2 regions of the Glutamicibacter sp. BS14 genome follow, and region 1 is predicted to be linked to the other one. Evidence: riboswitches for the same ligand, from Rfam matches in the RefSeq annotation. Region 1 holds a riboswitch; the other holds the start of a gene.
The links. A riboswitch is a leader RNA that binds a small molecule or an ion and turns the genes downstream of it on or off. The one in region 1 is predicted to bind S-adenosylmethionine.

Region 1 (7,389 bases):
GGCAGCGTATTCCTCGATGCGTGCCAGTTCCATCTCCGGGGCAGCGCAGAGGGCATTACTCCAATCGAATATGGCCAGGGGCATTCCAGCCAGAACACGAACGTTCTGCCTACGGATATCCAGATGCAACAGGCTGCGCCGGTGCAAGGATCTTTCGAGAAGAGCACGCAACACGTCGGCCGATGGCAAGGCTGGCATCGCATGCTGGCGGGCTAGCTTCGCGTAGCGGTCAGCGATGCGCTGGGCAACCGTCGCATAAATTGTGCCGGCCTGGCTGCCTTCCTCGTCGAAAGCGAGCGGCGGAAGTTCGTGCAAAGAAGCCAGCAACGAGCCCAATGCGTGAGCGTCCACTGGTGAGCCGTCATCTTCGATGACTTCGGTGATCAACACCGGGTACCCGTCTTGATCTACGAGATCAATTGCCCGTGCGCTGGGCAACCCATGTTGTTGAGCCCAGATGCTGCAGTTCAATTCCTTGATCTGAAGGCTGCTGGCCGGAATCTGCGGATTGTTGCTGGTGTTGTAGACCCGCATTCGAGGGATGCGGTAGCCCTCGTAGCGGGTCCCGCGCAGCGAGCTGTAGAAAAGGAATTCGGTGCCTTCCCCGGTTAGTGCCAGCTCGCGTGCGCCACGGCGGGCGGCTAGCCTGGCAGCGACCTGATGGGGCTCGAGAATATGCGTCCTAGCCATTGATTGACTGCGCAGCGGTGAGGATGCGCGGACCAATCTTGCGCATGAGCTTGCCCATCTTCGGGTTGTCGGTGCGCGAGAGCGTATCCGATAGCCGTTCAAGACTCATCAGGCCCAACCAGATTTTGGCCCTGTATGCTTCCTCGGCGCTGGGAGCAATCAAATCCGCCATTTCCAACCCATGCCACAGGCTCAGGTAAGCGGTGTTCAAAGCCGGGTCCCACGCAGCGGCCAGGTCCCAGTCCAAGATGCCAACCAGTTTCTCGCCGATCCAGTGCATGTTGTGGCCGGCCAAGTCGCCATGAACCAAGCCCGCAGGAACCTGCGCCAGGATATCGAGCTGGGCCCAGAGCTCAGTAGCAGGCCCTCGCAGCTCCTCGGGCAGCGCATCGAAGCATTGCTGCTGCCTGGCCTGGGTCCATTCGCCACGGAATGAAAACGGTTTGGCCAGATGCTCGCTGATCGGCTCCAGCGGCAGCTCGGCCAAATCCTTGACCAGCTGTCCCAGCACCTTCGGATCCCCGTAATGCGGTTCATGGGCGCTGCCGGGGATGAAAGACATGGCCACGGAGCTGAGTCCGTCAACGTGCAGGATCTCGGAAACCGCCACCGGAATCTGGTAGTTGAGCTGGCCCTCCAGCAAAGACAGCAGCTTGACGGAACGGGGCATCTGTTCCGTGGCCGCTGGCGTGCGCGCCATGCGAATCACCGCTTGCGGATTGCCAATGACCACCTTGTGGAATTGTCCGCCTTCGTTCACCGCCGCGTCTTCCCAGGAAAGATCGGGGCAGAGCTGACGGGCAATCTGCAGTTCTCCAATGGTGGCAGGACGGCTCACTCGCACTCTTCTCGTTCAGCTTGCTGGTGGTCTCAACCTCAGGCTATCGCAGGTTTGCCACGTGGCTGCTCAGTACGCGCACAGCCAGATCAGCCTATGATCGGAAACGTGAACGCTGAACAAGTTAAGCAGACAGCAACCCGCGAGACCCTCAAGTTCGAGATCGTCTTGGTTCTTGCCCTGTCTTTGGGACAAAGCGCGGTCTACTCGCTGCTGAGCTTTGCCGATAAGGTCACCCGGGCGCCACTGCGCGAGCAGACTACATCCTTGAACAACCCGCTGAGCACCCGCGAGTTCTTTGATTTCTCCTACCAGCTGCTGGACATCTTCTTTGCATTGGTACCCGTCGTGCTGGCGCTCTACCTGATGAAGCGCACGACCGGACGAACTATCCGGGACATCGGTTTCGATATGCGCAAGCCGGGCAAGGACGCACTGCTCGGGGCGGGGATGTTCTTGGCCATGGGAGTGGGAACGCTGGGCGTCTATGCCGCTGGACGGGCACTGGGCGTCACCACAGCACTGTCAGCAGCGAATCTAGGCGATTATTGGTGGAGCGTTCCCGTGCTTCTGCTGTCGGCTGCACGTCATGCAGTCCTCGAAGAAGTGCTGATGCTCGGATTCCTGTTCACCTACGCCAAGATATTGAAGCTGGGCTTGTGGAGCACCATTATTGGTTCTGCGATAATCCGAGGCAGCTACCACCTCTACCAGGGGGTGGGGCCGATGATCGGCAATATGCTCATGGGCGTCGTCTTCGGCTGGGTATACCAGAAGTACGGGCGGGTGATGCCGCTGGTTATCGCGCACTTCCTGCTTGATGCCATCGGCTTCGTGGGATACGCCTTGGTCGGGCCGGCCATCGGAATCGGCCAGTAGCGCCGGTAAGCTGAGCCAATGCAGATTACCGTGCTGCGCGAGGAGGACCTTCGCCAAGCAGTTGAATTGTGGGAAGCAACTGGGCTGACTCGTCCGTGGAATGATGCGCTCGCCGACGCCCGACGGGCTTTGGCCGAGCCTACTTCCACGGTGCTGTCCATCGTTGAGAACGATCAACTCATGGCTACTGCGATGGTTGGCCATGATGGCCACCGAGGTTGGCTCTACTATGTTGCGGTGGATCCGTGCCGGCAGGGCAACGGCCTGGGAAGGGCGCTGGTGGATGCCGCTGTCCTGTGGCTGCGGGATCTCGGCGTGCCCAAGGTGCAGCTCATGGTCCGCGAGGAGAACTCTGCCGTCATCGATTTCTATGAACGGCGGGGCTTCGAAGACCAGCACGTCGCGGTCCTGGGGAAGCGGCTGGACCGGCCTTAAGGAAAAGAAAGTAGGTGGGGACGCCATTGTCCCCGCCTACTTGCGATCTCTGCGGAACTGTTTACAGCACCACGGTTCCGGACTCGGTCTCAAAGGTAACCGACATGATGCCCGGAGTGCCATTCGGCGCTTCATATTGCATGGTGACAGCGCCCAAATTGACGTTCTGCGGCTGGCCCAGCCAATCCAGCACCCGTTCACGCGAGCCGGCGATGGAGATCTGGCTGATGGCGCCGGCAGGTTCCAGCGCCTTGGACGGATGCAGCTCCTCGGATCCTTCATCCCAGGAAATCAGGTACGGGCACTGCGGATCGGCGATCAGGCCCTTGATGCCAATCTGCTGCCAGGTCAGTTCGCGGCCATCAGGGAACTTCCGGTTGCCCGGCACCGACTTGCGGCCCAAGCGGTCCTCGGCACTGGATAGATCCTCCACCGAGACGCACCAGCCCATCCAGCCGCCGCCGAGCTCCGAACGGGCGCGAACCGCCTGTCCGAAGGGTGCCTTGTCGCTGGCCGGGTGGTTCAGGACTTCAACCACCTCCAGGTACTGGCCATGCTTGAGCGGGAAGATGACATTGCGTGTTCCGAATCGTGGATGCACGCCGCCCTTGACGAATTCCAGTCCAAGGGACTCGGAGATTCTTTCAGCGGTTGGCAACAGCCCGTCCGGGCCGCATGCATAACTTACGTGATCTAGCCTCATCATGTGCCCATCATGACAACATGTGATGCGAGTCTCTACTTAGGCACACCTAAGTTCCGTGATGCTATCGAATACTCTGCGATGAACCTGCAATATTCGCGAAATATGACCGATTGAGTCCAATCACCAGCCCTTGCGTTGCAAAAATCTTCGGTTTTCGGGCAAACTGGTACCAGGTCATGAGTCCCAGTAACAAGCCCCGGCTTACTGGGCGGCAACCCTCCAACCGCGGTGGGGTGCCCCGGGTGAAGACCTGGCCCTTGAACGCACAAGGCATCAAGGACAAGCGCGGGTTACCCCTGGAAGTCGTCACGATATGGTGCTTCCTGTCGGTGTCTTTTCAGTGGCGTACCCCCATAGTCATGAAACGCTATTTGGAGGAAACCATGAGCAATAACTGGTCATTTGAAACCCGTCAGATCCACTCCGGCCAGACCCCGGATCCGACGACCGGGGCACGGGCTCTCCCGATTTTCCAAACCACCTCTTTCGTCTTCCCCAGCGCCCAGAGCGCTGCTGCACGTTTCGCGCTGCAGGAACTGGAGCCGATCTACACCCGTATCGGCAACCCGACCACCGACGCGGTGGAAACCCGCATCGCTGACCTGGAGGGCGGCGTTGGAGCACTGCTGCTCTCCTCGGGACAGGCTGCCACCACTTTCGCCATCTTGAATTTGGCCGAAGCCGGCGACCACCTGGTGGCCAGCCCCAGCCTGTACGGCGGAACCCAGAACCTGCTCAAGCACACGCTCAAGCGCCTGGGCATCGAGGTCACCTTCGTTTCCGACCCGGACAACCTGGATGATTGGCGCGCCGCGGTGCGTCCGAACACCAAGGCCTTCTTCGGGGAAACCATCTCCAATCCGCGACAGGACGTCCTGGACATCGAGGGCATCTCGGCGATCGCCCACGAAGCTGGCGTGCCGCTGCTGGTGGACAACACCCTGGCCACCCCGTACTTGATCCGCCCGATCGAGTGGGGCGCGGATATCGTGATCCATTCAGCCACCAAGTTCCTCGGCGGACACGGCAGTGCCATTGCCGGTGTCATCGTGGACTCGGGCAACTTCGACTTCGCCAAGGACGCCGACCGCTTCCCGGGCTTCAACACCCCGGACGAGTCCTACAACGGCCTGGTCTTCGCCCGCGACCTGGGTGTCAACGGCATCCTGGGCGCCAATCTGGCCTACATCCTCAAGGCCCGCGTGCAGTTGCTGCGCGATTTGGGTTCCTCGGTTGCGCCGTTCAACGCGTTCTTGATCGCACAGGGCCTGGAAACCTTGTCGCTGCGCATTGAACGCCACGGCCAGAATGCCGTAGAAGTTGCCAACTGGCTCGAAGCCCGCGAGGAAGTGCAGAAGGTCGCCTACGCAGGCCTGAAGTCCTCGCCTTGGCATGAGCGTGCGCAGAAGTACAGCGATCAGGGCGCCGGCTCGATCATCGCGTTCGAACTGGAGGGCGGTTCGGAAGCCGGCCAGGCCTTCGTGGACGCACTGGTATTGCACTCCAATGTCGCGAACATCGGCGACGTGCGCTCATTGGTCATCCACCCGGCCTCCACCACCCACGCCCAGCTCTCCGAAGCTGAGCAGGTTGCGGCCGGCGTGAGCCCGGGACTGGTGCGGCTGAGCGTTGGACTGGAGAATATCAAGGATATTCTGGCCGATCTGGAACTGGGCTTCCAAGCAGTTGCAGCCCTCGAGAACAAGGAACTGCAGGAAACCCTCTAGGCATGGCATCCATTGTGACTACTGAAGATACTCTGCGCGCCGAAGAGCTCGCCGGCGGGCAAGACGGCATTTTGCGCCGTAAGTCCGTGGGGGAGCACCACTTCGAATTCGGTGGATTCCTTCCGGACGTGGTGCTGGCCTATGAAACGTGGGGGACGCTAGCAGCTGATGGCTCCAACGCGGTGCTGGTGATGCATGCGCTCACCGGTGACGCCCACGTTGCGCAAGGCGATTCGCAAAGCGCCGGCTGGTGGGAAGAGCTCGTAGGCCCCGGCGCCACGGTTGACACCAATGAGTACTTTGTCGTGTCCATCAACATGGTGGGTGGTTGCAATGGTTCCACCGGCCCCTCGTCCTTGGGCGACCAGGGCCTGCCCTACGGTTCGAGCTTTCCCTTCGTCACCATCAAGGACTCGGTGCGCCTTGAAGCGCGGCTGGCCAAGAAACTGGGAATTGATTCCTGGCATGCGGTCATTGGCGGTTCGATGGGCGGTGCGCGCGCGTTGGAATACGCCGTCGAGTTCCCCGACCAGGTCAAGAATCTCGTAGTGATGGCCTCGAGCGCGCAGGCGACTGCCGAGCAAATTGCCTTTGCACAGGTGCAAACCCAATCCATCCGGTTGGACCCGCACTTCTGCAATGGCGACTACTACGGCAACGATGCCCGCCCGGACGCCGGTCTTGGCTTGGCTCGCCGCCTGGCCCACATCACCTATCGTTCCGAGGCCGAGCTTGAAACCCGTTTCTCGCGCAACCCGCAGGATGGCGAGAAGCCGACGGGTCTGCTCGAGGGGCCTCGCGGGCGGTACCAGGTGGAAAGCTATCTTGACCATCAGGCCAGCAAGCTGGTGAATCGTTTCGACGCCAACAGCTACCTGGTGCTCACCGAGGCGCTGATGAGCCATGATGTGGCTCGCGGCCATGAATCCCTGGAAGCCGCCTTGGCGCGACTGGCGAAGATCAACGTGGTGGTTGCCGCGGTAACCACTGACCGGTTGTACTTTCCTGAGCAGTCAGTGAAGCTGGCCTCGTCGCTGGCCAAGCCAAAACCGGTGCACTACATTGATTCGCCGATTGGCCACGATGGATTCCTGACCGACGCCACGCAGCTCGACGGCGTGCTTCGGACCTTGGTGTTCGGAGACTGAGCCCCGGAAGGGGCTCGGGAAGATTTCAAAGCCTGAAGCAGTTCCGCCAGTAATCGGTGGAACTGCTTCAGGCTTTTCGTGCCTACTTGGCGCTGTCGCCGGCGCCGAGCGAGTCGTTTGGCTTGGTCTGCGCAAACGGCGTGGCCGAGGGCCGCTTCGGGGTGATGCCGTCGCCGGAGGACTGGTGGCGCAGGCGGCGCAATACCCAGGGAGCAAGATGCTCACGCGCCCACTGCAGATCCTCCTTGCGGGCTTCCCGCCAGCTGCGTTCATCCACGGCCGGAACGATTTCGGTGTCCAGCGGATGCGCGACGTTCAGCGAGTCCAGTGCCATGGCGGCAATGCGCTGGTGCCCGGCGGGGGAGAAGTGCAGGCGATCCGGTGCCCACATCTGGGATTGGTGCAACTCCTGCAAGGCCCACATGTCCGCCACGATGGCGTCGTGGCGGGCGGCTACGGTGCGCACGTTTTCGTTGTAGATCGCCACCTTGCCTCGGATGCTTCCCAAAACCGGGGTATCGCGAATATCGGGCCCGGTGAAGAGCAAGAGCGTGGCACCCGTATCGGTGAGCTTGGCTACCGCATTGTCGAGGATATCTGCAATCTTGTCTGGATCCCCGCCCGGGCGCAGGACGTCGTTGCCGCCTGCGCAGAGCGAGATCAGATCGGGCTTCAGGTCAATGCAGGGATCGAGCTGTTCGGCAACGATCTGGCCAATCAGCCGGCCTCGAATGGCGAGATTGGCATACGAGAAGTCCGGGACGGTGCGGCTGAGCTCATGGGCCAAGCGGTCGGCCCAGCCAAGGTGGCGGCCGGTGCTCGACGGGTCGGGGTCGCCGATGCCCTCGGTGAACGAGTCCCCAATGGCGACATAGCGGCGCCACGGATGCAGTGGGGCATTGGCGGATGTTGATGGTTCAGAAGCAGAATCGTTTGGCACGAATCTATTGTTACCAAAGGGTAACT
Region 2 (7,389 bases), 990 kb from region 1:
GGAGACGTTCATTTGCGCAACTTCTTTCTTTGCTTGAGAGGACTACTTCAGTGGATTGCAGAAACATTATGTGAAGTAGAAGCTCACTGAACTGGACCGCCAACAGCCCAAGGGTATCCCTGCCGCTGCCTTCACTATTTGCAAACCGAGCGCACTAGTAGCTGGTTTGGCACATGGAGTCTTGGCTTGCGCTGAGCTGAATTGATTTAACAACTTGCCCATTTCCAGAGCATGAGAATCCGTGCCGTCGGCACGGGCCTTCTTCATGTCGAAGTAGACCTGCCCATGTCGAGTTGCCGTGCAAGCCACGTAGTCGAATCCCATCCGGCATGAGGGTCTTATTTCTCAGGCAAATCCACATTCTGGGTGCGCAACTGGCCGCGGGATAGCTGCTTGCCGGTGGATTCATCGGTGATGATGACCTCCCAGAGCTGCTGGGTGCGCCCTTGGAATAGCGCGGTGGCGATCACCTGGACCCGTGCTCCGGTGGAAGGGCGCAGGAAGTCGGTGGCGTTGTGCACGCCGACTGCGAATTGCCCGCGTTCGGCCACCGCGTAGCTGGCGCCCACCGATCCTGCGCTCTCGATGATCGAGGTGTACACGCCGCCATGCACCACGCCCCAGGGGGTGTGGTGGTTCTCGTCCAACTGCGCGTGGCCGCGTACTTCAGTGGCTGTGATTTCATCGAATTCCAGTCCGATGCTTTCGCTGAAACGGCTGGACTTGTTGGGAATCCGTGGTGCTGGGTTATCCAATTGGTGATCCTCGGGCTAGTTCGGTGTGCTGGCTTCTAGCGCCTGGGCGCGCAGGACATTCTTCTGCACCTTACCAGTGGAGGTGCGCGGCAGATCCTGCGGGAAGACGATGGTGCGCGGCACCTTGAAACCGGCCAGTTTTTCGCGGGCGAATTCAATCAGCGTTTGCGCGTCCAGGGAGGATCCGCTGGCGCGGATGACATATGCCACCGGACGCTCGCCCCATTTCTCGTCCGCTATGCCGATGACGGCCAGGTCCAGCACCTCAGGGTGCGAGGCCAGCGCCTGCTCCACCTCGATGGTGGAGATGTTCTCGCCGCCGGAAATGATGATGTCCTTGGCCCGGTCGCGCACCTGGATGTAGCCATCCGGGTGCATGACACCCAGATCGCCGGTGTGGAACCAGCCGCCATGGAAAGCTTGGGTAGTGGCCGCTTCATCGCGGTAGTAGCCGATCATGACGTTATTGCCGCGCAGCACGATTTCGCCCATGGTCTGTCCATCCGCCGGGACATCGTTCATGTTCTCGTCAACAATGCGTGCGGACTCGGCGGTAATCATGCCAACGCCTTGGCGGGCGAGCTTCGCGGCCCGGTCCGGGCCATCGAGGGCATCCCACTCATCCTGGTACTCGCACACCGTGTACGGTCCGTATACCTCGGTGAGGCCATATACATGGACTACCTCGATGCCCAGTTTCTGCAGCTTGGAGATGATTGCAGGGGACGGGGGAGCACCTGCGGTGGTGATGCGCAGTGGCGCATCGAGCTGGTGGGCGCGGGTGGAGTCAGCGATGATCGAGCAGACGGTTGGAGCGCCGCACAAGTGGGTGGTCCCCAGATTCTCGATGGCATCCCAAACGGCATCTTCGCGCACGCCGCGCAGGCACAAGTGGGTTCCTCCCGCTGCGGTGACCGCCCACGGAGTGCACCAGCCGTTGCAGTGGAACATCGGCAGGGTCCACAAATAGCGGGTCTTGGCGGTAAAGCCCTGGTGGTGCGCTTCGCCCAACGAGTTCAGGTAGCTGCCGCGGTGCGAGTAGAGCACGCCCTTCGGCTTGCCGGTGGTGCCCGAAGTGTAGTTCAGGGTGATCGGAGCCCGCTCGTCAGCGATGGCGTAGGGAAGCTTTTCATCCGCGGCTTCTGCGATCAGTTCGTCCAGGGTGGCGTCGACTATTACCTCGGGACGCTCTCCGGCGAACTGGTCATCGGTGATCTCGATGAGCGCCTCCAGTGTTGGGTTCTCTTGGCGCAGAGTCTTGGTGTTCTCCAGCAGCTCTGTGTCGGCAAGCATCAGCTTGGCGGCAGAATGATCAACGATGTACTGCAGCTCGTGGGCCGAGAGGCGGGTGTTCAGGGCAATGAGTACTCCGCCCGCCAGCGGTACGGCGTAATGCGCCATGAGCATCTCGGGAGTATTCGGTGCCAGCACGGCCACGCGGTCGCCTGGCTCAATGCGTGCTTTCAGCGCCTGGGCAAAGCGGTGCACCCGTGCTTCGAATTCTTCATAGGAGAAGCTGCGAGTTCCATGGATTACGGCGGTCTTCTTCGGATAGGCCTCGGCTGTGCGTTCCAAGAAACGCAGTGGGGTCAATTCTGAATGGTTGGCCTGAATCTCTACCATGGTGTGGCTATTCCTCAATCGTCATCGGTGGTTACGGAGAACAATAAGCGGGAGTGTGACTCAACGCACTCCACGACCAATAGTGGCATGAACCTCAGCGTCATGCCGAGAAACCAAGTTTCATTACGGTGGGCGGTAGGGAATTCGCGGCAGGGCCCCGAGCCCAGGGGAGGCGTTGGTGTTCTGCCGAATCAAGATCGGCGAAAGCCTGCTGCGATCGTGGGGCCGAGGTGTTCAAAGAAGCGCGGCATCTGGCGAATAAAAGACTGCCCAAGGGCTTGCTGCGGGGCCTCGGATCGAATATTGCGTCGAATATTGCGATTTGCGAAGTGAAATGTTTGACGACTGTTCGTCATGAGCCATATCGTTTTAAACAGAATCAAGAGCATCAGCTATAAGCCCTGGCTTGCTGATCGGCAACCCTCTCAACGGTAGTGGGGTGCTCCAGGTGAGGATTCGGTTCCACGCAAAATGTGCTGGAACAAGTACCGCACACGGCGCGGAACTTCAGCCCAAGCGGCTTCGAGTAACGAGAAGCCAATGCTTGCAGGCTACTGCGCGGTGGGCAAGACCCAAAGGAATCGAGCCATGTCATTGAATCTTGAACTTGACCCGTTGACCCTGCGCAAGGTTTTCGCTCAGCATCCATCAGGGGTAGCCGCCCTCTGTGCAGAACTGGATGGCGTGAAGACGGGAATTGTCGCTTCATCGTTTACCGTGGGAGTTTCCCTCGAACCTGCACTGGTGATGTTCGCCGTGCAGAAGTCCTCGAACACTTGGCCAAAGCTGCGCGAAGCTGGCCGCATTGGCGTCTCAGTGCTGAGCGAACGCAATGATGGTGTCTGCGCTCAGATTGCCTCGAAAAATGGCGACCGGTTCCGCGGAATCGATACCTATTCCTCGGATCAGGGCGCGCTCTTCGTCAACGACTCAACGTTGTGGCTGGAGACTTCGATCTACAACGAGGTCGAAGCGGGGGATCACTGGGTAGTCCTGATGGAAGTCCACGGGCACCGCACCTCCGAGCACTCGCCACAGATCTTCCATGATTCGCGGTTCCATTCGCTGCCGATTCCTGAGCTCGTATAAGCGCTTCGCATCTTCCAAAGCTCCGGCCAGATCAAAACATCGATCTGGCCGGAGCTTTTTGAATTCCGGTTAGGCGGGTTGAGCCGTTCCCCGCAGCCCTCGACACCGGCAATGCCCGTTCTCTCACGCCACCCTGAAGACGTGGCAAGATGGCTGGCAATCTCATGGCCTGCCTTCTTGGGCCAGCTGCCCCAGGCATTTGGCGATAACCTCGTCATCAAAGTATCTGTCGCGAGAAACCTTGAACTCGCCATATCCGCCACCCGCCTGGGCTGTCGAACAGAACCGCGCAGATAGCTCATGGATCCTCGCTGCACGCTGGACCAGAGCGGCAGCGAATTGCCGGCAACCCTCGGATGGGGCTTCCGAGCCATGCAAAGGCTGCGCATCACAAATGAAACCGGCGCTTTATGGCGTCTTCACTGGCGCGCGTCGCGGACGCGAAGTGGCGAGAGTGCGCCGGCAGCCCAGTCGCTGATCCAGGTTCGCCCGCCGAGTCGTTGCACACATTAAGTTATCCACCGCCCCCGAACGCAGAAACCCTAGCCGATTGTGGACTACTGGAAGATCCGGCCTTGCTGGCGAATTTAATCCACGGTGACTTAGGGTTTTGTAAATTCACCAGTATCCACAAGGTTATCCACAAAACTGTGGACAAGACGTGGGCAAATGTGTACAAAGGGTGAAAAACCCTGGGAACTGGGCGATTAAGGGTGTTGATAACCTTGGGTCGGTTGGCGTGAGCTTCAATGAATTAAGTTTCTGTCCACAGGTGTGCGAATACAAACAACCAAGTCAACAGATATTAATGATACGTAGAGTGGGGTAATCCACAGAGTTCTCCCCAGACTGTGAACAGGGAACTCCACAGGTAGAGGAGTGTTATCCACATATTCTGTGGATAATGAGGTTTACGCCTGTTAATAACAGCCCTAGTGTTGGGTTCGGGAGAGAAATATCCACAGGCGCCTGACATCCAAATGTCCGTATCGACTGACACGATGAAGCGTTGCCATGAGGCAAGGATAATTTTTCCCAGCGGGTCAATAGGGGATGGAAGTGTCTGCAATGAGTGCTGAGCCGGTTTACGAAGGACGAGATTCCGACGCAGGGCGCAAGCCGCCACAGGATATCGAGGCCGAGATGTCGGTCCTCGGTGGCATGATGCTCTCCAAGGACGCCATTGCTGACGTCGTTGAATCCATTCGCGGCACCGACTTCTACCGTCCCTCCCACGAATCAATTTACGAGGCGATTGTCGACCTCTACGGTCGTGGCGAACCAGCCGATGCGGTCACCGTAGCCGACTTGCTGACCAAGCGCGGCGAGATCTCGCGCATTGGTGGCGCCGCCTACCTTCACAATCTCATCCAGCAGGTTCCAACTGCAGCCAACGCCGGGTACTACGCAGAAATCGTGCGCGAACGCGCCGTGCTGCGCCGATTGGTTGACGCCGGAACGCGTATTGTCCAGATGGGCTACTCTCCAGATGGTGAAGTTGATGCGATCGTCAACGAAGCCCAAGCAGAGGTCTACAAGGTGGCCGAGAACCGCAGCAGTGAAGACTACGTGCGCCTTTCGGACATCATCGAAGACACCGTTGATGAAATCGAGAACGCGGCCAACGCGGGCGATGGCATTACCGGTGTGCCCACCGGATTCTATGAATTCGACGAGCTGACCCAGGGCCTGAAGGGCGGCCAGATGATCATCATCGCCGCCCGTCCTGCGGTGGGCAAGTCAACCTTCGCGCTGGACTTCGCCCGTTCTGCTGCCATCAAGCACAATATGGCCACCGTGTTCTTCTCCTTGGAAATGGGCCGCAATGAAATTGCGATGCGCCTGCTCTCGGCCGAAGCATCCATCCAGCTCCAGGATCTGCGCAAGGGCTCGGTGGAAGACGCGCAGTGGACCAAGATCGCCACGACCATGGGCCGGCTGAACGAAGCCCCGTTGTTCATTGATGATTCGCCGAACATGTCCATGATGGAAATCCGTGCCAAGTGCCGTCGCCTCAAGCAGCGCAACGAGCTGCGCATGATCATCCTGGACTACCTGCAGCTGATGAGCTCGGGCAAGCGCGTGGAATCGCGCCAGCAGGAAGTTTCCGAGTTCTCGCGTAACCTCAAGCTGCTCGCCAAGGAACTCGACGTTCCGTTGATTGCGCTGTCGCAGCTGAACCGTGGTTCCGAGCAGCGTACCGACAAGAAGCCAATGGTTTCGGACCTGCGCGAATCGGGCTCGATTGAGCAGGACGCCGACATGGTGATTTTGCTGCACCGTGATGACGTCTACGACAAGGAAAACCGTCCGGGCGAAGCTGACGTGATTATCGCGAAGCACCGTGCCGGTCCGACCAAGACCATCACCGTGGCCTTCCAGGGCCACTACTCGCGCTTCAACAACATGTCCACCGAGGGTTAGTCCCAGTCAGAACTCATATGGCACCTACTAAGCCAGCGAATTGCTGGCTATAGTGGGTGCCATGTTCGCTTCGATGCAGGCTTTGCTGTGGGGCACTGTGGCCGGCTCGGCCCTGCTGCTGGGATCTGGCGCGGCCTGGTGGCTGAAGATCCCCAAGGTCTGGGTCAGCGCCATCATGGCCTTCGGTGCCGGGGTCCTGGTCAGCGCACTGGCCTTCGAGCTGGTGCTCGAAGCCTATGAAACCGGCGGCCTCGTTGCGACGCTGGGCGGCGTGATCGTGGGCGCTGCCTTGTATTTCGGCGCGAACCGGCTGCTGGCCTGGAGAACCTCAAAGCGGCAGGCGCAGCGCGCAGGAGAGCAGGAGCCATCGGGAACCGCGCTCGCGGTCGGTGCACTCATCGACGGCATTCCCGAGTCCGTGGCCCTTGGACTTTCCGTGGTCGCCACCGCGAGCATTAATCCGGCGATGCTCATCGCCATATTCATCTCCAATGTCCCCGAGGGACTGGCGAGTACCGCACAGATGAAAGCGTCCGGGCGCAAGGGGTCCTCGATCGTTTTGCTCTGGGGATCGATAGCCATTTCCTGCGGCATCGCTGCCTTCCTCGGAGCGCTGCTGCTGGAATCCATGCCCGGTGAAGTGCTGGCCTTCGCCACCGCGGTCGCTGCCGGAGGCATCTTGACGATGATCGCCGACACCATGATCCCGGAAGCCTACAAGGTGGAGCACGACTACACCGGGTTGCTGGTGACCTCGGGCTTCCTGGCGGCCTTCAGCCTGCACGTGATCGGCGGCTAGGGGAAACCTGAGATCATGGATGCATGCCCCTGAACCGCAGCAGCCAATCAGCCGAGCGCGCCGAGTCCACGATCTATGCTCCGCAGTATCTTGCCACCACCCTTGGCATGTTCGTGCTCGTCTTCCTGGTCGCTTTCGAATCCATGGCCGTGACCACGGTAATGCCACTGGTCAGCGAGCTGCTGGAGGGCGAACGCTACTTCGCCCTGGCCTTTGCCGCGCCAATCGCCAGCGGGATGCTGGGGATGGTTGCCGCCGGAGAAGTCACCGACCGGTGGGGGCCCAAGCACCCGCTGTCCATCGCCGTGGCCGTTTTCTGCATTGGGCTGCTGATCTGCGGTTCAGCCGAGAACATGCAGGTCCTGATTGCCGGGCGCATCTTGCAGGGAATTGGCGGTGGCGCGATCACCGTCGCCATCTACGTGCTCATTGCCCGCGCGTATCCTGCGCATCTGCATTCCAAGATCTTCGCCCTGTTCGCTACCGCCTGGGTGGTCCCGGCGATGATCGGCCCCTGGCTGGCCGGCTTGATGGCCGTGCACCTCGGTTGGCGCTGGGTGTTCTCCGGCGTGGCGGTGCTGGTGGTTCTCGCGTTCTGCGGGATCGTGCCGGCGTTGAAGTCGCTGAGCTCCCAGCGCAATCCGGACCTGGGGCCGATTTCCAAGAAGCGGCTGATGCTGGCCGGCCTGACTGGACTGG

Region 2: it holds a riboswitch for S-adenosylmethionine, as region 1 does, so the genes downstream of both, AC1Z36_RS02865 (flavin reductase family protein) here and AC1Z36_RS16075 (bifunctional o-acetylhomoserine/o-acetylserine sulfhydrylase) in region 1, are expected to answer to the same signal.

The regions. Positions count from the first base shown of each region.
Region 1 is NZ_CM167801.1:3,395,042-3,402,430, reverse strand. It holds gene AC1Z36_RS16100 (phosphotransferase family protein) at 1-690, opposite strand, end outside; gene AC1Z36_RS16095 (phosphotransferase family protein) at 683-1,528, opposite strand; gene AC1Z36_RS16090 (CPBP family intramembrane glutamic endopeptidase) at 1,625-2,407, shown strand; gene AC1Z36_RS16085 (GNAT family acetyltransferase) at 2,426-2,842, shown strand; gene AC1Z36_RS16080 (VOC family protein) at 2,904-3,548, opposite strand; SAM riboswitch class IV at 3,721-3,840, shown strand; gene AC1Z36_RS16075 (bifunctional o-acetylhomoserine/o-acetylserine sulfhydrylase) at 3,932-5,275, shown strand; gene metX (homoserine O-acetyltransferase MetX) at 5,278-6,423, shown strand; gene AC1Z36_RS16065 (SGNH/GDSL hydrolase family protein) at 6,506-7,363, opposite strand.
Region 2 is NZ_CM167801.1:589,287-596,675, forward strand. It holds gene AC1Z36_RS02850 (hypothetical protein) at 1-12, opposite strand, end outside; gene AC1Z36_RS02855 (PaaI family thioesterase) at 339-755, opposite strand; gene AC1Z36_RS02860 (AMP-binding protein) at 771-2,378, opposite strand; SAM riboswitch class IV at 2,756-2,872, shown strand; gene AC1Z36_RS02865 (flavin reductase family protein) at 2,967-3,467, shown strand; gene dnaB (replicative DNA helicase) at 4,536-5,891, shown strand; gene AC1Z36_RS02875 (ZIP family metal transporter) at 5,953-6,690, shown strand; gene AC1Z36_RS02880 (MFS transporter) at 6,714-7,389, shown strand, end outside.